Regions from separate parts of the Microbacterium sp. LWO13-1.2 genome, predicted to be linked through region 3. Evidence: riboswitches for the same ligand, from Rfam matches in the RefSeq annotation. Region 3 holds a riboswitch; each other region holds the start of a gene.
What was found. A riboswitch is a leader RNA that binds a small molecule or an ion and turns the genes downstream of it on or off. The one in region 3 is predicted to bind thiamine pyrophosphate.
Positions count from the first base shown of each region.

Region 1 (9,501 bases), 1.2 Mb from region 3:
TCATCGCGTTGCTGAAGAACACCACGGTCGCCGCCGGCTTCTCGATCGCCGAGCTCGCCGCACTCCGATCGACGATCAACGATGCCGCGGACAGGCCGGGCAACCCGATGGAGGTCCTGCTCTGGGTGGCCGTCGTCTTCGTGGCGCTGGTCATGGTGATGAGCGGCCTGCAGCGCTATCTCGAGAACCGATGGAGGATCGCACGATGACTTCCGTGCTCTACGACGTCCCCGGCCCCCGGGCGATCGCTCGCAACCGCATCCTCGCCGTCGTCACCATCCTCGTGGTGCTCGCGGCCCTCGGTTTCGTGATCTACCGGATGCTCGTCACCGGTCAGTTCTCCGAGCAGAAGTGGTTCGTCTTCACGTTCTCGAACGTCTGGATGGGCATCGGGAAGGCGCTCGGGAACACTCTCGCCGCCTTCGCCCTCGCCGCAGTGCTCAGCATCGTGCTCGGCTTCGTCCTCGCGATCGGCCGGCTCTCCGATCACGCGTGGGTGCGCATTCCCGTCACCGTGATCACCGAGCTCTTCCGCGCCGTGCCAGTGCTCGTCTTCATGATGCTGCTGTACTACGGGCTGCCGGTCGTCGGCGTGAAGATGGACCCGTACTGGGCCGTCGTGCTCGCGCTCATGGTCTACAACGGTTCCGTGCTCGCCGAGGTCCTCCGCGCGGGCGTCGAATCGCTCCCTCGGGGCCAGAAGGAAGCCGGCTACGCCGTCGGCCTGCGCAAGAGCGGCGTCATGCGGCTGATCCTGTTCCCGCAGGCGATCCGTGCGATGCTCCCGGTGATCGTGGCCCAACTCGTCGTGACGATGAAGGACACCGCACTCGGCTTCATCATCACGTACCCCGAACTGCTGTACTACGCCAAGCAGCTCACCTCGCAGCAGGGGCGTCCGATCCTGCAGTCTGCGTTCGTCATCGGCGGCATCTACATCATCATGTGCCTCATCCTCTCGGGGATCGCCAAGTGGGTGGAGATCCGCACGCGGCGCTCGCCCAAGGTTCGGGGAATCGTGGAGGCAGCCGGTGCCGACCCGCGTCTGCATGAGGACGGAACGAACACGGAACTGATCACCCTGCAGAAGGGCGGGAGCGGTCTGGACGGCGGCGCCGGGCTCCGCTGAGCCCGAACACCATGACCACCGTCGAGCCGGTTTCTCCGTACCCTCCCGCGACGAGTCGCGACCTGGATGGGTGGCTCTCGGAAGATCTTGCGGCCCTTCATCCGCCGGAGGCTCCGACGCGACTGCGGGCCCTCGCTGACACTCAAGCGGCAAGGGCCGGAGCCTGGGCGGGTGGTATCAGCGTCGGCGTTTCCGCGGCTATGGTCGGGCTCATACTCCTCCTCGTCACCGGTCGGATCTCGAGCGCCCCGCTCATCGGCGGGGGAGTCCTGCTCGCCGGCCTGTGCACGCTCTTCCTAGTCCGCGCGCAGCGTCGGATCCCTGACACGGGACGCCTGCGCAGCGTGCGTGGACCGGCCCGGCTCCGCGCCGGCATCAGCGCCGCCCTGGTGATCTACCTTCCGGTCACCGCCCTGATGGTCGTGGCCATGGTCAGTACGGGCCGATTCTTCGGCCTGATCGTCGTGAACGTCGCGATCCTCCTGTTCCTCGTCTCCGCATTCGTCGTGCCGGCCGGTGTGCTCGGCCGCGGCCGCGAATCGTTCCGTCATCGAGCGATGACGGACGCCGCACTGCGTGCCCGGCTCGAGGAAGATCGGCTGTCCTGGAAGCCCGACCACGCCACGCCCATGTACGGTCCGCTCTGAGGCCAGGTCCGACAGGGGAGCGCACAGGGCGCGATGCAGTCCCCGGTAGACTCGACTCTCGTGTCTGAGTCTCCCGAGATCACCCCAGAAGCGGTCGAAGCCGCCGTCGCCGCGGCGCTCGATGCGATCCGCGCCACGGCCAGTACGACCGAGTTGAAGGCGGCCCGTGCCGCGCACGTGGCGGAAGGCTCGCCGCTGGCGGTCCTGAACGCGTCGATGCGCCAGGTCGCCCCCGAGAACAAGGCCGCATTCGGCAAGCTCGTCGGTCAGGGCCGAGGTCAGGTGACCCAGGCTCTCGCTGCCAAGGAAGCCGAACTCGCCGAGGCCGAGGTCGCCGCTCGACTGGAGGCGGAGCGCGTCGACATCACCGCGGTCGCCTCCCGTACGCGCGTCGGTGCTCGGCATCCGCTCACCCTGCTGCAGGACCAGGTCTCCGACATCTTCGTCGGCATGGGATGGGAGATCGCGGAGGGGCCGGAGCTCGAGCATGAGTGGTTCAACTTCGACGCCCTGAACTTCGACGTCGATCACCCCGCACGCCAGATGCAGGACACCTTCTTCGTCGACCCGGCCGATCGCCATCTCGTCATGCGTACGCATACGAGTCCCGTGCAGGTGCGGTCGATGCTCGACCGCGAGGTTCCGATCTATGTGCTGTGCCCCGGCCGCGTGTACCGCACGGACGAGTTCGATGCGACGCACCTCCCGGTGTTCACCCAGTTTGAGGGTCTCGTCGTCGACAAGGGCATCACGATGGCTCACCTTAAGGGCACCCTCGATCACTTCGCGAAGCTGCTGTTCGGCCCGGAGGCGAAGACGCGCTTCCGCACGAACTACTTCCCCTTCACCGAGCCGTCCGCCGAGCTCGACCTCTGGCACCCGACCTTCAAGGGGGGCGCACGGTGGATCGAGTGGGGTGGCTGCGGCATGATCAACCCGAACGTGCTGCGCGCGGCGGGGATCGATCCGGAGGAGTACAGCGGTTTCGCCTTCGGCATGGGCATCGAGCGCGGCCTGATGTTCCGCAGCGATGTGCAGGACATGCGTGACATGGCCGAGGGCGATGTGCGCTTCAGCGAGCAGTTCGGGATGGTGGTGTGATGCGCGTCCCGCTTTCGTGGTTGCGTGAGTACGTGGATGTGGCAGCGGATGCCACTCCTGAAGATGTCCTCGCGGCATTGGTGACCGTCGGCTTCGAAGAGGAGGACATCCACCGCTTCGATATCACCGGTCCTGTCGTCGTCGGACAGGTGGTGTCCTTCGATGATGAGCCGCAGTCCAACGGCAAGACGATCCGCTGGTGCCAGGTCGATGTCGGCGAGGCAGAGCCGCGTGGCGTCGTCTGCGGTGCCCATAACTTCGCCGTCGGCGACAAGGTCGTCGTGACCTTGCCCGGCGCCGTGCTGCCCGGCCCGTTCCCGATCGCTGCCCGCAAGACCTACGGCCACGTCTCCGACGGCATGATCGCCTCGGCGCGTGAGCTCGGTCTCGGCGACGAGCACAACGGGATCCTGATCCTCTCCGAGCTGGGCGTCGACGCGCCTGTCGGCACCGACGCGATCTCGCTGCTCGGTCTCGACGACGTCGCCGTCGAGATCAACGTCACCCCGGACCGCGGTTACGCCTTCTCGCTGCGCGGCGTCGCCCGGGAGTACTCGCACGCGACGGGTGCGGTCTTCCGCGACCCGGCCGAACGCGATTTCGCCGAACTCGCGCCGGGAGACGGCTTCTCGATCGTCGTCGACGACCAGGCGCCGATCCGCGGACGCGCTGGGGCGAGTGAGTTCGTGGCGCGCGTCGTGCGCGACGTCGACCCGTCCCGTCCGACGCCGCCGTGGATGATCGCCCGGCTGTCGCTGGCCGGGATGCGCTCGCTCGGCATCCTCATCGACATCACCAACTACGTCATGCTCGAGCTCGGCAACCCCGTGCACGGTTACGACCTCGACAAGCTCACCGGTGGCATCACCGTGCGTCGGGCGACGGCGGGCGAGAAGATCGAGACCCTCGACGGTCAGGTGCGCGCCCTTCACGTCGAAGACCTGCTCATCACGGACGAGTCCGGCCCGATCGGCCTCGCCGGCGTCATGGGCGGCGCAACCACCGAGATGAGCGAGACGACTCGCAACGTCCTCATCGAAGCGGCGACCTTCGACCCGATCACGATCGCGCGCGCGGCCCGACGGCACAAGCTGCCCAGCGAGGCATCCCGCCGCTTCGAGCGCGGAACCGACCCGCTGCTTCCCTTCGTCGCCGCTCGTCGCGTCGCCGACCTCATGGTCGACCTGGCCGGTGGCGCATACGACGACCTCGGCGGTGCGCTGTTCGCCGAGGTGTTCGTCGAGGGCATCGAGCTCCCCGAGGGCTTCGTGCAAGGTCTCATCGGCGTCGACTACACGGATGCCGAGATCACGGGTGCCTTGACCATGGTCGGCGCCGAGATCACCGCGGTCGGCCAGGGCTGGCAGGTCATCCCGCCCACCTGGCGTCCGGATCTCACCGACAAGTGGACGCTCGCCGAGGAAGTCGCCCGTATCCACGGGCTCGACCGCATCCCGTCGGTCCTTCCGACGCCGCCATCCGGGCGCGGACTCACGCCGCTGCAGCAGGGCCGACGCCGTGTCGCCGATGCGCTGGCAGCGGCAGGGTTCGTCGAGACGCCGGCCTTCCCCTTCACGACCGAGATGCAGAACGATCTGCACGGTTCGGCGTCGGGGGAGCACCTGCCGAGCATCCGTCTGGCAAACCCGCTCGACGGGCAGGCGCCGTACCTGCGCCGCTCGCTGATCCCTGGTCTGCTGCAGATCGCGCACCGCAACATCTCGCGCGGCCTCACTGACCTCGCGCTGTTCGAGACCGGCATCGTGTTTCTCCCGGAGCCCGGAGTGACGTACGGCACCGACACGGTCCCGCCGCTGGGCGAGCGCCCCTCCGAGGAGAAGCTCGCAGAGCTGAACGCCTCCATCCCACCGCAGCATCGTCACATCGCGGCTCTGCTCACCGGCAACGTCGTCGCCCGTCAGCCCGGCCGTGCTGCAGAGGCCGCTGGCCTCGCCGAAGCGCTGGATGCCGTGCGTGTGATCGCCGCGGCCGCCGGCGTCGAGATCGATGTCGTGCAGGCCGAGCGCGCTGCTCTGCACCCGGGGCGCACCGGCTCGCTGGTCCTGGGTGGCGAAGAGGTCGGCTACGTCGGCGAATTGCATCCTGTCGTCGCCGAAGGCGCCGACCTGCCGGGGCGCGCGACCGTGCTCGAGGTGGACCTCGACCGCATCCTCGAGCTCGCTGGGAACCGTGTGGTCGCCGCATCGCTGTCGACGTTCCCCGCAGCGACGCAGGATGTCTCGCTCGTGGTCCCGGTCGCCGTCAGCGCTGCCGAACTGCGTGGCGCGCTCGTGGAGGGCGCTGGCGCGCTGCTCGAGACGGTGCGCCTCGTCGACGACTACCGCGGTGACGGAGTGCCCGACGGTTTCAAGAGCCTGACGTTTGCTCTGCGCTTCCGCGCGGACGATCGCACTCTCACGGCCGCAGAGGCGACGGAAGCCAAACTCGCCGGCGTCGCGCTGGCTGAGGAGCGCTTCGCGGCGACACTGCGCGACTGAGTACTGCGCAGCGGCGAGCCGGGGGTATCGTGCCGGGATGAGCATCCTTCCGCGCAGTACCCCGGCCGCCGTGCCGGAAGGCGCCCGGCCGATGGGCGAAGGGCCGTTCCTGAGTGCAGGCGAGGTCGTCAACTGGCACTACCGCCGGCCCGGGTGGCAGCCCGGCGATCCGTCGTACATCGCGCCGATGCGGGTGGTCCGCGATGACGATCGGGGTCTCGTCGCCTGGCTCGCCGCGGGCACGCGTGTAGAGGGTCAGGGCGGGCCGGACGGTCGGCGTATCCGGTCCGTACCGCTCGACCAGCGCTGGCTCGTCACCCGGACCCGCATCGTCGAGGAGTGGTGGGGCAACGGAGTCGTGCGGATCGCTCCGGCCGGCCTGCCCTGGTCGATCTGGTTGTTCTGGAGCGACACGACGGGCGACGACTGGGAGTTCGCGGGCTGGTACGTGAACCTCGAGAACGCGCATCTGCGCACCGACCGCGATACGTACTCCTCCGACCACATCCTCGACGTCGAGATCGAGGCCGATGGCACGATCCATCTCAAGGACGAGGACGAGTTGGCCGCCTGCGTCGAGCAGGGGCGCCTCACCAGAGAACAGGCCGCGCAGATCGAGCGTCACGCGGATGCGGCGATCACCTCGTTCCACGAAGGGGACTGGCCGTTCGATCGCGAGTGGGTGCGCTGGCGTCCGGAATCGACGTGGACGATCCCGGTTCTGCCCGGCCTCGAAGAGCTGGTCACATAGACTGCGAGCAGTGACACGGGGTGCCGCATCCGCGGCTGAGAACACACCCGTCGAACCTGATCTAGTTCGTACTAGCGAAGGGATGTCGCAATGAGCGATCTTCTGCGTCCAGCGTCCGTACCTCGGGTGCTCAGCATCGCGGGCAGCGACCCTTCCGGCGGGGCCGGAATCCAGGCCGACCTCAAGTCCATCGCCGCGAACGGCGGTTATGGCATGGCCGTCCTCACCGCGCTCACGGCGCAGAACACTCGGGGTGTCCGCGCAGTGCACGTGCCGCCGACTGTGTTCCTCCGGGAGCAGCTCGATGCCGTCTCCGACGACATCGAGATCGATGCCGTCAAGATCGGGATGCTCGCGAACGCCGAAGTCATCCGCACGGTGCTGGCCTGGCTCACGGTCACCCGTCCGCCGGTGGTCGTCGTCGATCCGGTGATGGTCGCCACAAGCGGCGACCGACTGCTCGATGCCGATGCGGAGGTCGCATTGCGCGCCCTGTTCGCTCAGGCGCACCTGATCACGCCGAACCTCATCGAGCTCGGGGTGCTCACTGATCGGGACATCGTCGACTGGAGCGACGCGATCGCCGCGGCCGTGGCGCTGTCCGATGAGACCGGTGCGGCGGTGCTGGTCAAGGGCGGGCACCTTCCCGGCGACGAGTCCCCGGATGCCCTCGTCGAGCCGGGCGGCGTCGTACACGAGTTCGGCGGTGCACGGATCGCGACGGTGAACACCCACGGCACCGGATGCTCGCTGTCGTCCGCTCTCGCCACACGACGTGCGCACGGCGACGACTGGTCCCAGGCGGTCGCGGTGTCCCGTGCGTGGGTGCGCGAATCCCTCCGTGAGAGCGAGACCCTCAAGGTCGGAGGCGGGCAGGGGCCGATCAGCCACTTCGCCGGGCTCTGGCGACGAGGAGGCGTCGTGTCGTCCCCGATACCCGAGGAGGTCGTCGCCGACTGGTGGGCGCGGATCGCGGAGATCAGATCGGACATCGACGCGCTGCCCTTCATCGGCGGTCTCGCCGACGGCACACTGTCCCGCGAACCCTTCCTGTTCTATCTCGGCCAGGACGCGCTCTACCTCCGGGAATACGCCCGAGTGCTCGCCCAGGCCGGACGGCTTGCGCCGACCTCCGAAGAACAGGCGTTCTGGGCGCAGTCCGCGCACGGAGCCATCGTGGGTGAACTGGAGCTGCACGCTTCGTGGCTGTCCCCGCAGACAGGCGTCGGTACGTCGACGTTCGCGGCGGAGCCGGCACCGGCCACCACCGCGTATCTCGACCACCTGCGATCCACCGCGTTCGGCGGTGATTACGCCGAACTCATCGCCGCGATCCTGCCCTGCTTCTGGCTGTACACCGATCTCGGGAAGCGCCTGCACGCGGGGGAGTTCGGTGCCTATGCGCGCAACCCGCAGCATCCCTACGCGTCGTGGCTCGCCACGTACGCGGACCCTGCGTTCGAGGAAGCGAATCGGCGGGCGATCGGGTACGTCGCGAACGCCGCCGCGGGGGTGGGCCCGGACGCCCGCGCCCGGATGTTCCGCGCGTTCGAGCTTTCCTCCCGTCATGAACGGGCGTTCTTCGACGCGCCGATGGAGCGCTGCGCGTCTCGATGACGCTGCTGATTTGCGGATGCTGCCGAGCGCGCGCTATCGTCCAGGCATGCCTTCGGCCGCATCCGCTTCACTGACGCTCGTTCCGAGCGTCGTTTCGGTGCGCCGACGCCGGTCCGACCGCCGACTCTAGGCGACCCCGCGCTCCTGCCCGATGGCAGTCGAGTGCCGGTGTCGCCGCTCCGGCTCATCCGACCCCGACCGTTAAGGTAGAAGCATGACGTACACCGTCGCCGTCTCCGGCGCATCCGGCTATGCGGGCGGCGAGATTCTGCGCCTTCTCGCCGGTCATCCCGACATCGACATCCGTACCGTGACCGCGCATTCGAATGCCGGTCAGCCGCTGATCGATCATCAGCCGCACCTGCGCTCGCTCGCTCACCTCACTCTGCAGGACACGACGCCGGAGATCCTCTCCGGTCACGACATCGTGTTCCTCGCTCTCCCGCACGGCCAGTCCGGGCAGTACACCGATGCGCTGGGCGACACCCCGCTCGTCATCGACGCCGGTGCCGATCACCGCCTGACCTCCGAGGCGGCCTGGGATGCCTTCTACGGGGGCGCATTCCACGAGCCGTGGAGCTACGGCGTCCCCGAGCTCCTCGTGGACGGCGTCAAGCAGCGCGAGCTTCTGCGCCACGCGACCCGGATCGCGGCGCCCGGCTGCAACGCCTCCACGGTGAGCCTGAGTCTCGCACCAGGTGTCGCCGCGGGCGTCATCGATCCCGGTGACATCGTCTCCGTCCTCGCGGTCGGCCCATCCGGAGCGGGCAAGAGCCTCAAGCAGAACCTGCTCGCCAGCGAGGTCCTCGGCACCGCGAACCCCTACGCGGTCGGTGGGACGCACCGGCACATCCCGGAGATCCGCCAGGCTCTCGCCGCATCCAGCGGAGCGGACCCCGAGAGCATCCGCATCTCCTTCACGCCGGTCCTGGTGCCGATGTCTCGCGGCATCCTCGCGACGTCGACCGCGCCGATCAAGCCCGGAGCCACCGACGCTGAGATCCGCGCCGCGTGGGAGAGTGCCTACGGCGATGAGACCTTCGTGCAGCTGTTGCCGGAGGGCCGTTTCCCACGCACCGCCGACGTGCTCGGCGCGAACACCGCCCTGATCGGTCTCGCCATCGACCGGGCAGCCAATCGCGTGACCGTGGTCACCGCCGTCGACAATCTCGTCAAGGGCACCGCGGGAGCAGCCATCCAGTCCATGAACCTCGCGCTCGGTCTGCCCGAGGACCGCGCCCTCTCAATCAACGGAGTCGCACCATGAGCGTGACCGCACCCCAAGGATTCGAAGCCGCCGGCGTCGCCGCCGGTCTCAAGTCCACCGGCAAGCCCGATGTCGCTGTGGTCGTGAACCGCGGTCCGCGCAAGGTCGGCGCTGCTGTCTTCACGAGCAACCGCGCGAAGGCGAACCCGATCATCTGGTCGCAGCAGGCCGTCGCGGACCGCGTCGTCGAGGCGGTCGTCCTCAACTCCGGAGGAGCGAACTGCTTCACCGGAACGTTCGGGTTCCAGACGACGCACCAGACCGCGGAGAAGGCGGCCGAGATGCTCGGCGTCAGCGCCGGTGACGTGCTGATCTGCTCCACGGGACTGATCGGGGTCGGCGACGAAGTGTTCCGTGCGAAGGTGCTCACCGGCACCGCCCACGCGATCGCCGAACTCAGCGCGGACGGCGGTCAATCCGCAGCCGAGGCGATCATGACAACCGACTCGGTGTCGAAGACGGCGACGATCACGCGCGACGGCTGGACCATC
Region 1 covers NZ_CP151634.1:2,552,468-2,561,968, forward strand. The annotation lists gene MRBLWO13_RS12070 (amino acid ABC transporter permease) at 1-209, shown strand, start outside; gene MRBLWO13_RS12075 (amino acid ABC transporter permease) at 206-1,129, shown strand; gene MRBLWO13_RS12080 (hypothetical protein) at 1,330-1,776, shown strand; gene pheS (phenylalanine--tRNA ligase subunit alpha) at 1,837-2,877, shown strand; gene pheT (phenylalanine--tRNA ligase subunit beta) at 2,877-5,375, shown strand; gene MRBLWO13_RS12095 (DUF402 domain-containing protein) at 5,413-6,126, shown strand; TPP riboswitch at 6,133-6,226, shown strand; gene MRBLWO13_RS12100 (bifunctional hydroxymethylpyrimidine kinase/phosphomethylpyrimidine kinase) at 6,217-7,743, shown strand; gene argC (N-acetyl-gamma-glutamyl-phosphate reductase) at 7,958-9,010, shown strand; gene argJ (bifunctional glutamate N-acetyltransferase/amino-acid acetyltransferase ArgJ) at 9,007-9,501, shown strand, end outside.
Region 1: it holds a riboswitch for thiamine pyrophosphate, as region 3 does, so the genes downstream of both, MRBLWO13_RS12100 (bifunctional hydroxymethylpyrimidine kinase/phosphomethylpyrimidine kinase) here and MRBLWO13_RS06650 (ECF transporter S component) in region 3, are expected to answer to the same signal.

Region 2 (9,501 bases), 1.1 Mb from region 3:
TCCGCCGAGGAGCGACTGTGCAGCTCGTCCTCTCCGGAACCGGAGCGACGCGCCTGTGATCGCGTCACACCGCGAGGTGGTCGTCACCGGTGTCGGCGCCGTCACCGCCAGTGGAACGACGGCGGCCGCACTCTGGAACTCGGTTGTCGAAGGGCGCAGTGGAATGAGCGTCCTCCCCGACAGCCTGACCACGGGGATGGCGGTCAGCGTCGGCGGCGTCATCGCAGGGTTCCCGGAGCCGCCGGATCTGCCCGCCTCCCTCGCGCGTCACCTCAGCCCCGTGCAGCGGTGGGCGATCACGGCCGCCGATGAGGCGCTGACGGATGCCGGCTGGGATCGGTCCCGTGGCGCATCACCCTGGGAGCCGTATCGCGTCTCCATCATCGTTGCGACCGGATCCGGGCCGGTCGATGCGATGCTGCGGGCCGGATCCGCCTTCGAGGCCGGCGGACCGCGAAAAGTCCCGCCAGGCCTGGTCGTCTTCGGAACAGCCGACGCTGCGGCCGGAATCCTGAGTCAGCGATACGGGTTCCGCGGCGCGACGCACGCTGTCACCGCGGCCTGTGCCAGCGGGGCAGTCGGAATCGGCGAAGGGTTGCGGCGCATCCGGCACGGTTATGCGGACGCCGTGCTCGTCGTCGGCATGGAGGACTGCCTGAACTCCGTGCACCTCGCCGCGAACACCAACCTCCGCGCACTGGCCACCGGGTACGCCGACGACCCGTCATCCGCATCGCGCCCGTTCGATCGGTCCCGTTCCGGATTCGTGATGGCGCAGGGCGTGGGAGCCGTCCTTCTCGAAGCCGCCGACACCGCAGTCCGCCGGGGCGCCGTGCCGCAGGCCACCGTCGCCGGATTCGGTGAGACGACGGACGCCCACCACCCCACCGCCCCGCATCCCGATGGGCAGGGGGCGGCCGCGGCGATCCGTGCCTGCCTCGCCGACGCGCACACCTCCGCCGCGCAGGTCGATCACGTGAACACGCACGGAACGGGGACTCCCCTCGGAGATCGCGCCGAGATCGCGGCGCTCGCCCACGCACTCGGCGAGCGCGCGCACCGCGTTCCGCTCACGGCCACGAAATCGTCGACCGGTCACCTGCTCGGAGCCTCCGGAGTCATCGAAGCCATCCTCGCGGTGCTGACCCTCCGCGATCAGACGCTCCCGCCGACGCTCAACCTCACCGATCCCGAGTTCGACGATTGGGTCTTCGTCCGCGACCGCCCTCAGGCGGTCGCGGTCGAGACGGTGCTCTCGAACTCCTTCGGATTCAGCGGGCACAACGCGGCGCTGCTGTTCACCAGCCGGTGACCCGCGAGCCTCACTCGACCAAGACGTTCGTCGGGTCGCCGCGCAGCCGCGCTGCCGCCTCGACGACGGCTCCGACGGCACCGGCCAATGAGCGGATGTCGCGGAAACCGCGCTCAGCGAGCAGAGACCCTGCTCGCGCGGCACGCACTCCAGAGGCGCACACGGTGACGATGCGGGTCGATGGAGCGAGCTCGTGGAGTTGCGGAGCGGTCGCGATGGAGCCGAGCGGAATCCGCAATGCGACCGGCAGCGCCCCCGTTGTCTCTGCGGCCTCACGCACGTCGATGACGACGAGCGCTTCTCCTCTGGCGAGCTCGCGAGCGAGAACCGACGGCATCACGATCGGGACGACCGGCCTCGTCGACGCGGATGCCGCGGCATCCGTCCTGCACTCGGCCCTCTCAGCGGTTGCGTCCGGCGCCGTCCGATCCGGATCCGGCGACAGGGTGAACGTGCGCCAGGTCGTATCCAGAGCATCGAACTGCAGCAGCCGTCCGAGCAGGGTGCGGCCGGTCCCGGTGATGAGCTTGACCGCCTCCGCCGCCATCACCGCCCCGATGGCGTGGCAGACCATCCCGAGCACGCCGCCGGTCGCGCAGGTGGCCGCGTCGCTCGGGGTGTCCGGATGCAGGTCTCGGTATCCCGGGCCGTACGGAGGCCAGAACACACTGACCTGACCGGAGTATCCGAGCACGGCACCCCACACGACCGGCACGCCGAGACGTTCGGCGACATCGGCGACGAGGTAACGCGTGGCGAAGTTGTCGGAGCCGTCGATGACGAGGTCGTAGCCGGCGAGGATCGTCTCGGCGTTCGCGACGGTGAGGCGCTCGCGGTGCTCACGCACGGCGACCCCGGGATTGATCTCCTGCAGCGCGTCGCTCGCCGACGAGGTCTTCAACCGGCCCAGATCCGCCATCCCGTGCAGCAACTGCCGATGCAGGTTGCTGATCTCGACGGTGTCATCGTCGATGACGCCGACGACGCCCACACCTGCCGCGGCGAGCGCAGCGAGCACCGGAGTGCCGAGCCCGCCGGCCCCGACGACGAGCACCCGGGCCGCCGCGAGTCGGCGTTGCCCTATTTCGCCGATGCCCGGCAGAGCGAGCTGGCGCGCAAAGCGGGCACGGGCGTCCGCATCGAGGGGGCCGGCGGGGTCGACCAGCGGGTGGGGCGGCCCGTGATGCGTGCGGTTCACAGGTCGGGCCGTCCCGCCATCGACGAGGATGCCAGGGCATGCTCGCGGCGTGGAATCCGGCCGGACCGCGCCGCGAGGCGCCCGGCGATGACGGCGTGCTGGAATGCCTGGGCCATCCCGACCGGGTCGATCGCGCGGGTGACGGCGCTGGCGAGCAGCACCGCATCGCAGCCGAGTTCCATCGCCAGCGCCGCATCCGAGGCGGTGCCGACGCCGGCGTCGAGCACGACAGGTACCGATGCCCGGGAGACGATCAATTCGATGTTGTGCGGGTTGAGGATGCCGAGTCCAGTGCCGATCGGGGCCCCGAGCGGCATCACCGCTGCCGCCCCCAGATGCTCCAGTCGCAGCGCGAGAGCCGGGTCGTCGTTCGTATAGGCGAGCACGGTGAAGCCGCGCTGCACGAGCTGTTCCGTCGCATCCACGAGCTCCACGGCATCCGGCAGCAAGGTGTCTTCGTCGGCGATGACCTCGAGCTTCACCCAGTCCGTCTCGAACGCCTCGCGCGCGAGCTCGGCCACGAGAACCGCTTCGCGGGCAGTGAAGCAGCCAGCGGTGTTGGGGAGCAGGCGGATGCCGCGCTCGGCGATCATCGAGTAGAGCGTGCCCGCCTCCGGCGAGTAGCGACGCACCGCGACGGTGGTGAGCTCGGTGCCAGACGCGGTGAGTGCGGCTCCGAGATCGGCAAGGCTCTCTGCCCCGCCCGTGCCCATGATCAGCCGTGAGGTGAAGCGGACTCCGGCGACCTCGAACGGGTCCTCCCGCTCAGCCACCCTGCACCGCCGTGAGCACTTCGATCTCGTCGCCGGTGCTCAGGACCGTCGTGGTCCAGCTGCCTCGCCTCATGATGGCCGCGTTGACCGCGACGGCGAGGCCCAGCGATTCGCCGTCGACTGCCCGGCCGTCGGCTCCGATGGCACGGCCGGTGAGGTCGGTGACGACGTCGGCGACAGTGGCGTCTGGTGCGATGCGGGCGGGAGCGCCGTTCAGGCGAACGTCGATCATGAGACCTCCAGGGGTATGGGGGATGCGGTGAAGCGGTCGGGTCGGAAAGGGGCGATGCCGGTCGGGGCGACGCCCGAGATGAGCGAGGCCACGGCCTCGGCCGCGATGGGCGCGAGCATGACGCCATGGCGCCCGAAGCCGGTGGCGATGATCAGCCCCGATGCCGCGCGTCCGAGCAGGGGCGCGTTGTCCGGAGTCGTCGGCCGGGCCCGCGCCGTGACCTCGAGCAACTCGAGTTCGGCCACGGCAGGCACCACCGCAGCGGCGTCGCGCAGCAGTTCGTAGACGCCTCCCGCCGACGCTGCCGGCCCGCCGTGTTCGCGTTGCGTGGCACCGAGCACGACGGTGCCGTCAATACGCGGCAGGAGGTACACCGACGCACCGTGCACGCGAGCGCGAACGGTGCAGTCGAGCAGCGGGCGCAGCCGATCGGGAACGCCCAGGCGCAGGATGTCGCCGTACACCGGGCGCAGCGTCGGCACGAACGGCATCCCGTCGAGGCGGCCGGCGGCGAGGCCGTTCGCGACGACGACCTCTCGCGCCGTGATCACGGCGTCGTCGAGGCGCACTCCGATCGCGGGCGACATCGGATCATTCGGGTCTTCGTGCAGGATGCCGCGCACCACGGTGCGCACGATGCGATCTCCGAGGGCGGCGAGCAGAGCGGTGGCGAGGGCGCGGGGGTCGATGCGATGCTCGCGCACGCGACGGACCGCGGTCGTCCGCGGACCGAGGAGGGGTTCGAGGCGTCGCGCTTCACGCAGCGTCAGCGGCTCGATCGCTCCCGGCTGGAGGGCGGAGAGATCGTCGATGCGGCGGCGATCCGCGTCGTCGACGGCGAGGAGCAGAGTCGATACGGCCTCGAAGCCGCACCGGCCACCACCGGGGATCGTCGCGAGGAAGGCGGGATACCGCGCCGCCGATTCTTGAGCGATGACATGCAGCGACTGCTCTGTGGGGCGGTGCTCGCTGATCGGTGTGATCATGCCGGCCGCGGCATACGTCGCGCCCGACGCCGGTTCCGGATCGATCAGACGCACATCGCGGCCTGTCCGCGCGAGCTCCCACGCGATCGAGAGCCCGACGACTCCCCCGCCGATCACGACGGTATCGCAGCGCACCGATACACTCGCCGCATGCTGCTCTCCTCCGCCCGGCTCTACCTGTGCACTGATGCCCGCCGCGATCGAGGGGACTTCGCCGAGTTCGTCGACGCGGCCTACTCCGGCGGCGTCGACATCGTGCAGTTGCGCGACAAGGCGCTCGAAGCCGCCGAGGAACTCGAGTACCTCGGCATCCTGCGCGAGGTCGCCGAGCGGCACGGTCGACTGTGGGCCGTCAACGATCGGGCTGATATCGCGGCCGTCTCCGGCGCGCCCGTCCTGCACCTCGGCCAGGGCGACCTGCCCCGCCCGGCTGCGCGCCGCATTCTCGGCGGCGACGTCGCACTGGGCCTGTCGACCCACGACGCCGACCAGCTCGCCGCCGCCCGCGCCGAGCCCGGACTCGACTACTTCTGCGTCGGACCCGTGTGGGCGACGCCCACGAAGCCCGGCCGCGCCGCCGTCGGCCTCGAACTCGTACGCGCGGCCGCCGATGCCGACCTGGCCGGTGTCGCGCGGCCGTGGTTCGCGATCGGAGGGATCGACCTCGGCACGGTCGACGAAGTGGTCGCCGCCGGCGCGAGCCGGATCGTCGTCGTACGCGCGATCACCGAGGCCGGCGACCCCGCCGATGCCGCGCGGAAACTGCGCGCGCGGCTGCCCGAGATGTGACATCCGCTCAGCCGCGGAGAGTCGGCTCTGGCAGTTTCTCGCCCGCCGGATCCCGCAACGCGGGCGCCGGCAGATAGACGGTTCCCCCGGCTTCGCGGAAGGCCTCTGCCTGCTGCTGCATCCCGGCGATCGCCGTCTGTTCGGCGACGCCACCGAAACGGTCGCGGATGTCCTGCGAGATGCGCATCGAGCAGAACTTCGGCCCGCACATCGAGCAGAAGTGAGCCGTCTTCGCGGGTTCCGCCGGCAGGGTCTCGTCGTGGAACGCCTCGGCGGTATCCGGGTCGAGTGACAGAGCGAACTGGTCGCGCCAGCGGAACTCGAACCGCGCCTTCGACAGGGCGTCGTCGCGGTCTCGGGCGCCGGGGTGGCCCTTGGCGATGTCGGCGGCGTGAGCGGCGATCTTGTAGGTGATCACACCGGTCTTCACATCGTCCTTGTTCGGCAGCCCGAGGTGCTCCTTCGGGGTCACGTAGCAGAGCATCGCCGTGCCATAGCGGGCGATCTCGGTGGCGCCGATCGCCGAGGTGATGTGGTCGTAACCGGGCGCGATGTCGGTCACGAGCGGGCCGAGCGTGTAGAACGGGGCGCCGTGGCAGAGCGCCTGCTGCCGCTCGACGTTCTCGCGCACCAGGTCGAACGGGATGTGGCCGGGACCCTCGACCATCACCTGCACGTCGTACTGCCATGCCCGCGCCGTGAGCTCGGCGAGGGTGTCCAGCTCGGCGAATTGAGCGGCATCGTTGGCGTCTGCGGTGGAGCCCGGCCGCAGGCCGTCGCCGAGCGAGAAGGCGACGTCGTACCGCGCGAAGATCTCGCACAGTTCGTCGAAGTGCGTGTACAGGAAGTTCTCCTGATGGTGCGCGAGGCACCAGTCGGCCATGATCGACCCGCCGCGTGACACGATGCCGGTCACCCGATTCGCGGTGAGCGGCACGTAGCGCAGCAGCACGCCGGCGTGGATCGTCATGTAGTCGACGCCCTGCTCGCACTGCTCGATCACGGTGTCGCGGAAGATCTCCCAGGTCAGGCTGCGCGACTGGCCGTCGACCTTCTCGAGAGCCTGGTAGATCGGTACGGTGCCGATCGGCACCGGCGAGTTGCGCAGGATCCATTCGCGGGTGGTGTGGATGTCGTCGCCCGTCGACAGGTCCATGACCGTGTCGGCCCCCCATTTGGTCGCCCACCGCAGCTTGTCGACCTCCTCGGCGATCGAGCTCGTCACCGCGGAGTTGCCGATGTTCGCGTTGATCTTGACCAGGAACGCCCGTCCGATGATCATCGGCTCAGACTCGGGGTGGTTCACGTTCACCGGGATGATCGCCCTTCCCGCGGCGACCTCGGAACGGACGAGTTCGACGTCGCACGCCTCACGCACCGCGACGAAACGCATCTCGGGCGTGATCACGCCCTGGCGCGCGTAGTGCATCTGGGTGACGGTGCGGCCATCGAGACCGCGGCGCGGCGGGCGGCTCGCGCCTCGCCACTCGGCGGAGGCTGCACCACGTCGAGTCGCACTGCGACCGTCGTCGTGGAGGTTGCGGGCACGACCCGAGTATTCCTCGGTGTCGCCGCGCGCGGCGATCCAGCCGTCGCGCATCGGCGGAAGGCCCGCCTCCGGCTCGCACGGCGGCCCTTCGGTGCGGTACACATCGAACGGTTCGTTCGCCGAGGCATCCGGCGAATCGGCGAGCGAGATGCGGGTGACGGGCACCGAAATGCCGTGTTCTTCGTCGTGATGGTGCGCGAGAACGCGCACCTTTTCAAAGGTGCTCACAGGCTCCTACTTCCTACGCCGGCATTACCCGGACAGGTTCTACGGTCGCAGGCAGCTTCAGCCAGATCTCAGCCCGTGCTCGGGCACCCGTGTGGACGGGATGATGCTAGCACGCGGGCGACGACGAAGTCGGCGCCGACCGCCCGCTTAGAGTTGGCACGTGACCTCCTCCTCCGGCGACTTCGAACTGGCGATGGACGAGATCCGCGTGGTCGCCGGATTCGCCGCCGAAGCAGCGGCACGGATCCTCCCGATCTTCGAACGGGTTCACCCGGATGATGCCCGCCCTCGTGCGGCAGTCGATGCCGCACGGGCCTTCGCCGCCGGGGCGCCCCGCACGATGCTGCAACGCACGACGGCGTTCGCCGCTCACCGTGCGGCGAAGGAATCGACCGATGAGCGCGCGAAGCTCGCCGCCCAGGCCGCCGGTGACGCAGCGGCAGCGGCGTACCTGCATCCGATCGCCAAGGCGCACCAGGTCGCTCACATCCTTCGGGCCACCGCGATCGAGGCGTACCTCGCCGAGCTGGACGGCGCGGACGATGAGGAGGCCGGCGCTCTCGCTGTCCGGCGCTGCGCAGAATCCGCGAGCCCCGGTCTGATCGACGTCCTTCGCCGATACCCTCCGGCGCCACCGGGGACGAACCGCGTCGCGCAGATCATGAGCATGCTCGACACCGCACTGCGAAACGCCGGTAGGTAATCGGCAGAGCGCTCAGCGCAGAGTTCGCACCGCTCCGGTGTCGGTGGGCATCGTCATATCGTCGTACGCGGCGCGGGCGACCTCGACTTCCTCGATGTGCGATTCGGCCCACCGCCCGAGTGCTGCCAGCGGTTCTTGAAGGGTGCGCCCGAGTGGAGTGAGGGCATAGTCGACGCGCGGAGGCATCTGATCGAACGCCGTTCGGGAGACGATCCCGTCGCGCTGGAGTTCTCGCAGAGTGTCAGCGAGGACTTTTCCGCTGATACCCCCGACTGCTTCGCGGATCTCCCCGAACCGCAGGGCCCCACCGCTGAGGGCGACAACGATCATCGCCGTCCACTTGTTGGCGATCCGCGCAAGCGATGTCCGCGAGGGACACGTCGCGAGCATCACGTTCCACTCCGGTCTTTCCATGATCACGCCCTTAGTTACGTTGAGGTAACAAGTTACCAAATGTAATCATAGATCAGATCACCTCGATAGAAGGAGAAATGCAATGAGCGAGAACCCCCCTGCTGCTGTGGCGGATGCCTACTTCAGTGCGCTCGGCAACGGCGACGTGCCCGCCGCGATGAGCCTCATCAGGCCGGACGTCGTCTGGCACCAGCCCGGAGCAAACCGGTTCTCCGGAGATCACGCCGGTATCGACAGTGTCGGTGCCATGATCGGCGGCATGATGGAGGTCAGCGAAGGCACCTTCCAACTCTCGGTGTCCGGGCCCGCCATGGTCAACGGCGAGTTGGTCGCCGTTCCGGTTCGCTTCACCGGCCAGCGCAGCGACGCGTCGATGGACATGAGCGGCGTCGATCTGCTCACCGTTCGCGACGGCAAGATCGTCGAGGTCCACCTGTTCTCAGAGGACGGTGCGGCCGAGGACACATTCTGGGGACGCGCCTGAGGCGCGCGCTCGGGATGCGGTGGGTTCAGGCGCGAGCCGTCTGAACCCTGCCTGCCGCCCCGGTCGAGAGCACGCAGTGTCAGTGGCCGTCACCGGTGGTTCGTGCACGCATCCGCCCTGTCTGGTGCGCCCAGATGGCGATCTCGACGCGATTGCGGGCGCCGAGCTTGGTCATCAGGCTCGCCACGTGCGTCTTCACCGTGCTGAGGGTGATGAACAGCTCAGTCGAGATCTCGCCGTTGCTCAGGCCGCCAGCGACCTTCGCGAGCACCTGTTCCTCGCGCTCGGTGAGCTGCTCGATCGGCTGCGGCGGCGGCGCAGCCGGCCCCGCTCCGGCGAAGGCCTCGAGCAGCCGCACCGTGACATTGGGGGCGATCAGGGCATCCCCGCTCGCGGCAGCGCGGATCGCCTGGGCGAGCAACTCGGAACCGGCGTCCTTGAGCAGAAAGCCCTTGGCGCCCGCCCGCAGTGCCGCGAAGACGTACTCGTCGAGGTCGAAGGTCGTGACGATGACGACCGCCATCGGGTCGTCCACGCCCGGGCCGGCGAGCACGCGGGTCGCCTCGATGCCGTCGAGGTCGGGCATCCGGATGTCGAACAGGCAGACGTCCGGTCGCAGGCTGCGGGCGAGGGCGACCGCTTCGTTGCCGTCGACTGCCTGACCGACGACCTCGATGTCCGGTTGCGCGTCGAGGATCATGCTCAGCCCTGTGCGCACGAGCTCCTGGTCGTCGGCAATGAGCACGCGAATGGTCATGGTGCCCATCCAACACGAGGAAGCACCGCGGTGACGACCCATCCGCCGCCGGACGCAGGTCCCACCTGGCAGGTCC
Region 2 covers NZ_CP151634.1:242,871-252,371, forward strand. The annotation lists gene MRBLWO13_RS01155 (long-chain fatty acid--CoA ligase) at 1-59, shown strand, start outside; gene MRBLWO13_RS01160 (beta-ketoacyl-[acyl-carrier-protein] synthase family protein) at 56-1,312, shown strand; gene MRBLWO13_RS01165 (ThiF family adenylyltransferase) at 1,323-2,510, opposite strand; gene MRBLWO13_RS01170 (thiazole synthase) at 2,507-3,283, opposite strand; gene thiS (sulfur carrier protein ThiS) at 3,276-3,515, opposite strand; gene thiO (glycine oxidase ThiO) at 3,512-4,618, opposite strand; gene thiE (thiamine phosphate synthase) at 4,652-5,290, shown strand; gene thiC (phosphomethylpyrimidine synthase ThiC) at 5,298-7,067, opposite strand; TPP riboswitch at 7,061-7,168, opposite strand; gene MRBLWO13_RS01195 (putative immunity protein) at 7,228-7,770, shown strand; gene MRBLWO13_RS01200 (helix-turn-helix domain-containing protein) at 7,783-8,184, opposite strand; gene MRBLWO13_RS01205 (nuclear transport factor 2 family protein) at 8,267-8,668, shown strand; gene MRBLWO13_RS01210 (response regulator transcription factor) at 8,748-9,425, opposite strand; gene MRBLWO13_RS01215 (sensor histidine kinase) at 9,422-9,501, opposite strand, start outside.
Region 2: it holds a riboswitch for thiamine pyrophosphate, as region 3 does, so the genes downstream of both, thiC (phosphomethylpyrimidine synthase ThiC) here and MRBLWO13_RS06650 (ECF transporter S component) in region 3, are expected to answer to the same signal.

Region 3 (9,501 bases):
ACCTGCGCTACGTCGCCCGCCTCATCCGACTCGTCCTGCCGCACTTCCTTGCTCAGAAACACGGGGTGATCGTCAGCGTCGGGTCGGTCACCGGCTTCATGGGCGCGCCGGGTCAAGGCGCCTACGGAGTGATGAAGGCCGGACTCGCCAGCCTGGCGCGAACCGTGGGTGCCGAGTACTCGGCCGACGGCATCCGGATGAACGTCGTCGCCGGCGGCGCGATCAGCACACCCGTGGCGAACAGCGACACCGCCGATTGGATCGATGAGATACCGATGGGTCGCACCGGAACCCCCGATGAGGTGGCAGCGGCCGTGGCCTACCTCTGCTCATCGGAATCCCGCTACATGACCGGACAGCAGATCGTCATCGACGGCGGGGTGTCGTCTCGGGGACCGTTCCACTAGCCTCGCGGCTCTCAGGGCGCCTGCCGAAGGTTCTCCGCCGCCGTGAGCACGGTGCTGGCGGTTGCGAGGTCGCGCGGAGTGGTGTCGAGTGCCTCGGCGAGGCGTGCCAGATCAGCCAGCGTGAAGCCTCCGCCACGGACGCCTGCGTTCAGATCCGCGGCGGTCATCCCCACCTCGCCGAGGACCTGAGTCACCGATTTTCCGTTGCGGCGGCGAAAGCGCTCCAGCGCATGCACATGGATCACGATCTGGTTCACCATGTTCTCGCCTTCCTCGCTCTGGCTCTGTCGACGGTCTCGCCATGCGTGGATGAGCCCACGCATGGATCAGGAACAGGGGAGGAGGTAGCCACCCGTCCTCCCCTGCCGGGCCGAGACCCGGATCCTCCCCGGCGTGGGAGCGTCGGCGAGGAGAGTGAGCGACCCCAGATCACTCACCACGGGCGCGGCTGCAGGGGCAACCGTCACCCATCTATAGAGATGGCCGGCTGCCGATTCCATTACGCGACACTCCATCTCCGGTGCCCGATGGCGTCGGAGTTCCGCGTAATGGAATCGCCGTGGCGGACTCTCCTCATATGGAGAACCGTCTACTACACCCCGAGAATCCGAGAACCATGGCACCCCTTCCCATCGCCCCCGTCGTATCCGAACTGCTCACCGCGATCGGCCAGATCGGAGTCTGGACGGCTGTCCTCGGTGCGGTGGCGCTAAGCGTGGCGATCGCATTCGACGCAGCCGGGCTCGCGGGCGGTGCAGCGGCCATCTGGCTGACGGGAGGCATCCTCAGCCTTGCGCTGTGGCACTCCGGTGACGGGATGACGCCACTCGCCTCCGGCCTCGCACTGCTGCTCGCCGTGGGGGTCGGAGCCGCCTGGCGATCCGCGAGGAGAACGGCACCGGCAACCAATCCGACGCTCGCCGCGTCCTCCCTGCACGGCGCGCAGCCGCGCCCCGTGCTCGAACGATGACCGGCCCGCGCATGGGGGCAGATACCGCCCGCCGCCGGGGCGAAGAACGTGCGCCCCGGCCGCAACCGGCTCGCTCGACCCATATCGCTTCGCAGACGGTCGTGCCGGCTCAGACGAACACACTCGCCATCGTGGCGTTGATCAGCGGCCTCGCCGGGGTCGTCTTCCTCGTGCCCGTTCTCGGTCCGCTGGTCGCAATCGCGGCCGGATATGCCTCTCGTCGCCAGATCACCGCGCGCCGCCAGGGCGGGCGCCGACTCGCCGACGCGGGAGTCGTGCTCGGCTGGGTCGGACTCGCACTGACGTGCATCCTCATCGGCGTTCTGGTGCTGCACCAGTGGATCTGACGATCTGACGCAGGTCCCTCAGAGCGATTCGGGAACATGTTCCCGAATCGGAGCCGATGTGGCTCGCGTCAGCTCGGCCCGAGGATGAAGTTCCAGGCGCCGGTGACGACGGCCGCGGCGATCGCGAGCGCGGAGATCGCGGCACCGACTGCCAGCAGCATCCATTCCCGCCAGCCGAAGCGCGATTCGCGCGCCCACGTGCGGGCCACCGGTGCGCCGAATCCGCGCGCTTCCATCGCCGTCGCGAGTTTCGCTCCCCGGCGGATCGACAGCACCAGGAGCGCGAACGCCATGCCGAAGAAGCGGCGGATCCTGCCTCGGTCGGCGACGCCGCGCGCCCGGCGGGCGAGCTCGAGCGCACGCCAATCGTCGATGAAGAGCCCGACCATACGCAGCCCCGCCAGTGCGCCGAGCACGAAACGCGCGGGCAGGCGGACGATCTGCGCCAGCCCATCGGCGAGGTCGGTCGGATCGACCGTGATGAACAACACGACCGACGGCAGAGCGATCGCGAGCACCCGCAGCATCGTCGCCAGCGCCAAGGCGAGGGAGCCGTCACTGATGCGCAGCACGAACCAGTCGACGTAGACCGTGCCGCTCGTCTCGCCGTAGAGGACGATCGTGAGCCCGGTGAGCGGAGCCGCGAGCCACACCGGCCAGGTGCGCACCCAGAACTCGCGCCAGCCGATCCCCGTGAAGAGGAACAGCACGCACTCCAGGACGAGGGCCGTCGATGCCGATACGGGATCGAGCGTGAGGATCAGCGGGATCGCGATCAGTGCGCTCACGCCGAGTTTGGCGACCGGGTTGATCTGCGCGAGCCCACCCGTGCGCGCATGCGAGTCGAGGACCGTCATCCCGCACCGCCCAGTTCGAAGCGCTCGGCGTGCAGCGCCCTCGCGACATCGACGTCATGGGTGATCGTCACGATCGCCGTCCCGTCGTCGCGAAGGGCGGCGAGCATGGCGACGAGTTCCGCCCAGGTGCGGGCATCCTGCCCGAAGGTGGGCTCGTCGAGGACGAGCACGCGCGGTCGGGTCGCCAAAGCCGCCGCGACCGTCAGCCGTCGCTTCTCCCCGCCGGAGAGCGTGTACGGATTTGCCAGCGCGAGGCGGTCGAGCCGCAGCCGCGTGAGCAGTTCGTCGCTGCGTTCCGCGATCTCGTCCTCCGCCATGCCGAGCGCGCGCGGTCCGACGGCGAGCTCGTCGCGTACGGTCTTGGCGAGCAGCTGATGCTCAGGCTCCTGGAAGACCATGCCGATACGCGTCAGCAGGTCGCGCGATGCCCAGTGGATGGGTTCCTCGCCGATGTCGGAGGCCAGGGCGACGGATGCCGTGAGCCGGCCGGCGGCCGGCGGCAGGAGTCCAGCGAGCGTGAGCCCGAGCGTCGACTTTCCGGCACCGTTCGGCCCGGTGATGGCCAGCACCTCCCCGGCGCGCACGTCGAGGTCGATGCCCGAGGCGACCGGTCTGCCCTTCACCCGTGCGACCGCAAGGTCTCGGGCCGATAGCAGCGGTTCCCCAGGTCCGCGGCGCGGGGGCGGCGGCGGTACGGGGGCGAATCCTGGCACCCAGACGCCGTCGGCTGCGAGCCGAGCGCCCTCGACGCCGAGCACGCGGTCCGGCGAGCCGTCAGCCACGACGCCTCCCTGGCCGATCACGATGACCCGGGTGATCAGCGGCAGCCAGACGTCGAGGCGATGCTCGACGACGATCAGCGTGGCCGGCTGCGCCTGCAGCATCCGCTCGACCGCGTCGCGCACCTCGATGACGCCCTGCGGATCGAGGTTCGCCGTCGGCTCATCGAGAAGCACGAGCCCCGGTTGCATCGCGAGGATGCCGGCGAGCGCGAGGCGTTGCTTCTGCCCGCCGGAGAGCGCCTTCGTCTGCCGGTCGAGGGGCACGTCGAGGCCGACCGCGTCCAGTGCGGCGCCGACGCGCGACCAGATCTCCGGCCGCGGCACACCGAGGTTCTCGCATCCGAAGGCGACATCGTCGCCCACCCGCGCGAGGATGACCTGCGAATCCGGGTCTTGCAGCACCAGGCCGCTGCGGCCTCTCGTGGCCGACGCCGGCGCCCCGTCGACGAGCAGTTCACCGGTGCTCTCGCCCTCTTCGTCGCCGCCGAGGACGCCGGCGAGTCCGTGCATCAGGGTCGATTTCCCCGACCCCGATGCTCCGAGCACGAGCACCCGCTCCCCCGGGTCGATGCGGAAGGAGATCTCCTCCAGCGCCCAGGCGAGACGGCTCGCGTGCCGCCAGCCCCAGCCGCGCGCCTCGACGGCGGCGGGGCCGGTGGTACTCGCGCTCATCAGACCCGGACGCGCGCCTCGCGCCCGGAACCGAATCTGTCGAGGGCTCCGGTGGCGGCGATGCCTCGCGCCAGCACCCAGGACAGGATGCCGGCGATGACGGCGCCCGAGATCACGGCGCTGATCAGGTAGACGACGGTGAAGGTCGGGCCGGATCCCGCGTACCAGAGGATCAGGTTGTTGATGCCTCCCGCAAGAGCCGCACCGGCACCGGCGAGCGCCGCGACCGGCAACGACCAGCGCTTGTAGAAGAAGAGCAGGAAGATGAGTTCGGCGCCCAGCCCCTGCACGAGTCCGGCCTCGATCGTGAGGAACCCGCCCCACTGGTTGCCGACGAGTGCGGACACGACCGCAGCGAGCACCTCGGTGTAGATCGCAGCGCCCGCCTTGCGGATGATCAGGCCCCCGAGCACACCGGCGAACAGCCACGGCCCGTCGAGCAGGCCCTGCACACCGGGAAGCAGCGGTTCGAGCAACGCTGCAGGGCCGAGATAACCGACGTTCCAGGCCAGGAAGATCAGGCCGGCGGCGACGCCGATGACACTGGCGACGACGATGTCGACGATGCGCCAGCGCCAGATCTCAGGACGACGCAGGCCCTTTGCCTCGGACGTGGCCACCGATGTGGGCGTGGATGTACTCATCTGAACTCCTCCCTGCGCTGGCATGACCCAGATCAGGTTCGACGGTCGAAGCGCGATCGCTCCCTCTCAGCCCGGCTCGCCGGACTCCCGTGGTTGTGCTGTCGATCTTACTCTCGCCGCTGCCCGCCCGATTCCCCTCTCGCGGCGGACGACTTTCACAGGCGCGGAGGCGGGATACGCCGCGAATTCCTTGAATGATTCGGTAGCGTGTGCAGGTGACCCTTCGTGACGCGCGCCCGGATACGGGATCGGATGCGGCGGCCGCACGCGCGTCGATCGATGACGCGGCGGTGGCCGAGCCCGCACTGTCTGAGCCCGCACTGTCCGATGCTGGATTGCCGGATCCCGCGCTGCCGGATGTCGCTGCGACTACCGGATCCGGAGCAGTCGAATCCACCGCCCCCGCTCGCTGGGCCGATGCCGGACGCGGCGCGACCGCGCTGACCTGGGTCGATCCGGCGACGATCGCGAACGAGACGCGGCCAGGGACGCTCGACGGCCCGATCGCAACGGCGAACGGCGCGAGCCTTTTGAAAGGTGCCCGACTGCGCAGCGGTTTCGCCCAGCCGCAGACGCTGGTGCCGCTCGGGATCCTCGCAGGGCTCGTCACCGCCTATGCCGGAACGACGTTGCTGTGGCCCCTGCACGAGATCGCGCCGACAGTGCAGGCAGTCGAGTTCGAAGCGGCATCCGCACCGCCCGCATCGCTCACCTGGCCGACGCAGGGCAGCGCGGCCGTCGGCGTCGAGGGCGTCGGCGCGGTCGCCTCCGCTCTGGACGAAGCGGGCATCGCCAGCATCACGAAGGTCGTCAGCACCCTGATGGTGCTGGACAGGCTCCCGCTCGCCGTCGGCGAGCAGGGCCCGGAGTACTCGTTCACTCTCCAGGACAGCGAAGACTACTGGGATTACCGGATCGCGGATCAGTCCTCACTGGATGTTCCCGTCGGTGGCACGTTGACGGAGTTCCAGATGCTGCAGGGCATTCTGCTGGGTTCTGCCAACAACTACATCGACCGGCTGTCCGACGAGATCTGGGGCTCGGAACGCGCCTTCGCCGATGCCGCCGAGGTGTGGCTGCGCGAACGCGGACTCGAAGGCATCACCGTGGTGACGCCTTCTGGCTTCGATGAGGGCAACACCGCGACGCCGGAGGCGCTGGTCAAGCTCGCGCAGCTCGCCATGGAGAACCCGGTGTTCGCGAGCATCGTCGGCACGAAGTCGGTCGATATTCCGGGTGTCGGCGTGGTGACCAACGGCAACGGGATGCTCGCCGATGCGGGCGTCGTCGGCATCAAGACAGGCACCCTCGAGTATTACAACCTCCTCACGGCGAAGGACGTGCCGGTCGGAGACATCACCGTCCGGCTCTACGCCGCCGTCCTCGGTCAGAACGGCGACGACGAACGCCTCGCCGTGACCCGCACGCTCTTCGCCGAAGCCGAAGCAGCTCTGCAGACGCAGAAGCCGACGGTGCCCGCGGGCACTGTCGTCGGCGAAGTGCAGACGGTGTGGGGCGAGTCGGCGAAGATCGTGACGGATGCCGATGCCGCCGTCATCCTCTGGAACGCGGGCACCGCAGAAGTGACCCCCGAGCTCGACCTGGGCGACACCCAGGCGGCCGGCGACGTGGTCGGAACGCTCACGGCGACCGGCCCGCTGAATACCGCCGAGACGAAGCTCACCCTCGCCGATGAACTCGCGGGTCCGAGCCCGTGGTGGCGACTGACGCACCCTCTCGAACTGTTCGGGATCGCCGAGTCCGCTCAGCGCTGACCGGTCTCGCCTGCAGCATCCGCTTCCCCTGCCCTCTCATCTGACACCTCGGGTCGCCATGACGCCCGAGTACCGACCCGACGTGCCACACGAACCAGGGCCACCCATACTGGCGCCCCTTCATCTGGCACCTCGGGTCGCCATGACACCCGAATACCGGCCCGAGGTGTCACACGAACGAGGCGCCACCTGAGGGAGCTGCACGAGGCAGCCGCCCAACACCCCAGGGGACCCGCACAACGCGAGACGCCCCACCCCGCGCGATGCGGAGTGGGGCGTCTGCGTGATGGAGGTCAGGCCTTGCGGTCAGGAGCCTCCGGGCTTTCGAGGATCGCCTCTGCGGCTGCAACCTCGGCCGCCGGCATCCCGACGCCGACCGAGGCGCCGATCCGCGCAGCTTCTGCTTCTACTTCCTCAGCGTCACCCGTGACGACGACCGGAGTCGACGCGGTGAGGGCTTCCTCAGCGTCGATGTCGGTCGCAGCCTGCTCGAACTGCGACTGGTACAGGCGCCAGTAGGCCCCCTGCGCAGCGATGAGCTCGTCGTGCGTGCCCTTCTCCACGATGTCGCCGTGCTCCATCACCAGGATGAGGTCGGCGTCGCGGATGGTGGACAGGCGGTGCGCGATGACGAACGAGGTGCGTCCTTCGCGAAGCGCCGCCATCGCGTGCTGCAGCAGCAACTCGGTGCGCGTGTCGACCGCCGAGGTCGCCTCATCGAGGATGAGGATCGACGGCTGAGCGACGAACGCCCTCGCGATGGTGATGAGCTGACGCTCACCCGCCGAGACGTTGGAGGCGTCCTCGTCGAGCACGGTGTCGTAGCCCTCGGGCAGGGCGTGCACGAAGCGATCGACATACGTCGCCTTCGCTGCGGCGAGCACCTCTTCGTCGGTGGCCGTCGAACGCCCGTAGCGGATGTTCTCGCGGATGCTGCCCGCGAAGAGCCACGGGTCCTGCAGGACCATACCGGTGCGGGAGCGCAGGTCGTCGCGCGTGATCTCCGCGATGTCCTGCCCGTCCAAGGTGATCCGGCCGCCGCTGAGCTCGTAGAAGCGCATGATCAGGTTGACCAGCGTCGTCTTGCCGGCACCCGTCGGTCCGACGATCGCCACCGTCTGCCCCGGCTTCACCCGGAACGAGAGGTCCTTGATCAGCGGACGCTCCGGCGTGTACGAGAACTGGACGTTCTCGAACTCGATGACGCCCTTGCCGTCGACGAGCTCCGGTGCGTCATCGGCATCCGGCTCCTGCTCATCCTCGTCGAGCAGCTCGAACACACGCTCTGCGGATGCGGTACCCGACTGCACGACCGCGGCCATACCGCCGAGCTCCGCCAGCGGCTGGGAGAACTGCTGCGAGTACTGGATGAACGCCTGCACGTCACCGAGCCGCAGCTGGCCGTTGGCCACCATGAGGCCGCCGAGCACGGCGAGTGCGGCGTAGCTGAGACTGCCGACGAAGGTCATCGCTGGCATGATGATGCCGGAGAGGAACTGCGCCTTGAACGCGGCCTGGTACAACTCTTCGTTCTCGACCTGGAACTTGTCCAGGGCGTCCTGCTCGCGACCGAAGACCTTGACCAGCGCGTGACCGGAGAAGGCCTCTTCGACGCGCGCGTTCAGGCGGCCGACCTTGCGCCATTGGGTGCCGAAGGCCTTCTGCGAACGCGGGCCGATGACACCGAAGATCACGCCCATCAGCGGCAGCGCGATCAGGGCGACGAGCGCGAGCTGCCACGAAATGGAGAACATCATCACCAGCACGCCGATGACGGTGAGCACCGAGGTGAGCGCTCCGGAGAGCGACTGCTGCATCGTCTGGGTGATGTTGTCGATGTCGTTCGTGACGCGCGAGATCAGCTCGCCGCGCTGCACCTTGTCGAAGTACGACAGTGGCAGACGGTTGATCTTCGCCTCGACCTCTTCACGCAGGCGCCACATGGTGCGCACCATGATGACGTTGATGACGTAGCCCTGGATCCAGCTCAGCAGCGCCGCGACGACGTAGATCGCCAGTACCGCCGTGATGATCCAGCGCATCGCCTCGAAGTCGATGCCGGCGCCGACGGTGAAGTCCCGCAGTGCCGCTACTTGGTTGGCGAAGTCGGTCTGTCCGAACTGGCGCAGTTGCTCGACGACCTCGTCCTTCGGGGTTCCGACCGGGAACCCGGGGAAGTCGCCCTGCGGCTGTGCCAGCTGGTTCGACATGAACCCGGCGTAGACGAGGTTCGTCGCTTCGCCGAGCACCTTGGGCGCGGCCACTGTGAGCACGACGCCGATGGCGCCGAGGATCGACACGAACACGAACCAGACGGCGGAGGGCTTCAGCAGCCCGATCATCCGCCCGAAGCTCTTGCCGAAGTTGTCGGCCTTGCCCGGCGCCACGCTGTCCCAGTCGCCCGAGTTCTGACGGGCTTGCTCAGCGAGCTCTGCCTCGTACTTCTCCTCGTCGGTGAGTTCCGGTTCGACGGTAGCGACGGCCCCGGCGGCCGCTGTGCGCTCGCGGCGGTTCTTCGGCTTCTGCTCGCTCATGCGTCCACCCCCAGCTGCGACTCGACGATCTCACGGTAGGTCTCGCTGGTCTCGAGCAGCTCCTCGTGGGTGCCGACACCGACCATTGTTCCTCCTTCAAGGACGACGATGCGATCAGCATCCGTGATCGTCGACACGCGCTGGGCGACGACGATTTTGGTGACATGCGGCAGCTCTCGCCACAGCGCCTGCCTCAGGCGCGCATCCGTGGTGAGGTCGAGCGCCGAGAACGAGTCGTCGAAAACGAGGATCTGCGGCTGGTGCACGATCGCGCGTGCGATCGCCAGGCGCTGGCGCTGTCCGCCCGAGACGTTCGTGCCACCCTGGGAGATGCGTGACTCCAGACCATCCGGCATCTCCTCGACGAAGTCGCGCCCCTGCGCGATCTCGAGCGCGTGCCAGAGATCTTCGTCCGTCGCCTCCTCCCGGCCGTAGCGGAGGTTGGATGCCACAGTGCCGGTGAACAGGAAGGGACGCTGCGGTACCAGGCCGATGCTCTTCCAGAGGGCTTCG
Region 3 covers NZ_CP151634.1:1,382,615-1,392,115, reverse strand. The annotation lists gene MRBLWO13_RS06680 (SDR family oxidoreductase) at 1-407, shown strand, start outside; gene MRBLWO13_RS06675 (hypothetical protein) at 419-667, opposite strand; gene MRBLWO13_RS06670 (hypothetical protein) at 1,024-1,377, shown strand; gene MRBLWO13_RS06665 (DUF4190 domain-containing protein) at 1,374-1,724, shown strand; gene MRBLWO13_RS06660 (energy-coupling factor transporter transmembrane component T) at 1,793-2,581, opposite strand; gene MRBLWO13_RS06655 (ABC transporter ATP-binding protein) at 2,578-4,035, opposite strand; gene MRBLWO13_RS06650 (ECF transporter S component) at 4,035-4,679, opposite strand; TPP riboswitch at 4,670-4,780, opposite strand; gene MRBLWO13_RS06645 (D-alanyl-D-alanine carboxypeptidase) at 4,895-6,454, shown strand; gene MRBLWO13_RS06640 (ABC transporter ATP-binding protein) at 6,748-8,988, opposite strand; gene MRBLWO13_RS06635 (ABC transporter ATP-binding protein) at 8,985-9,501, opposite strand, start outside.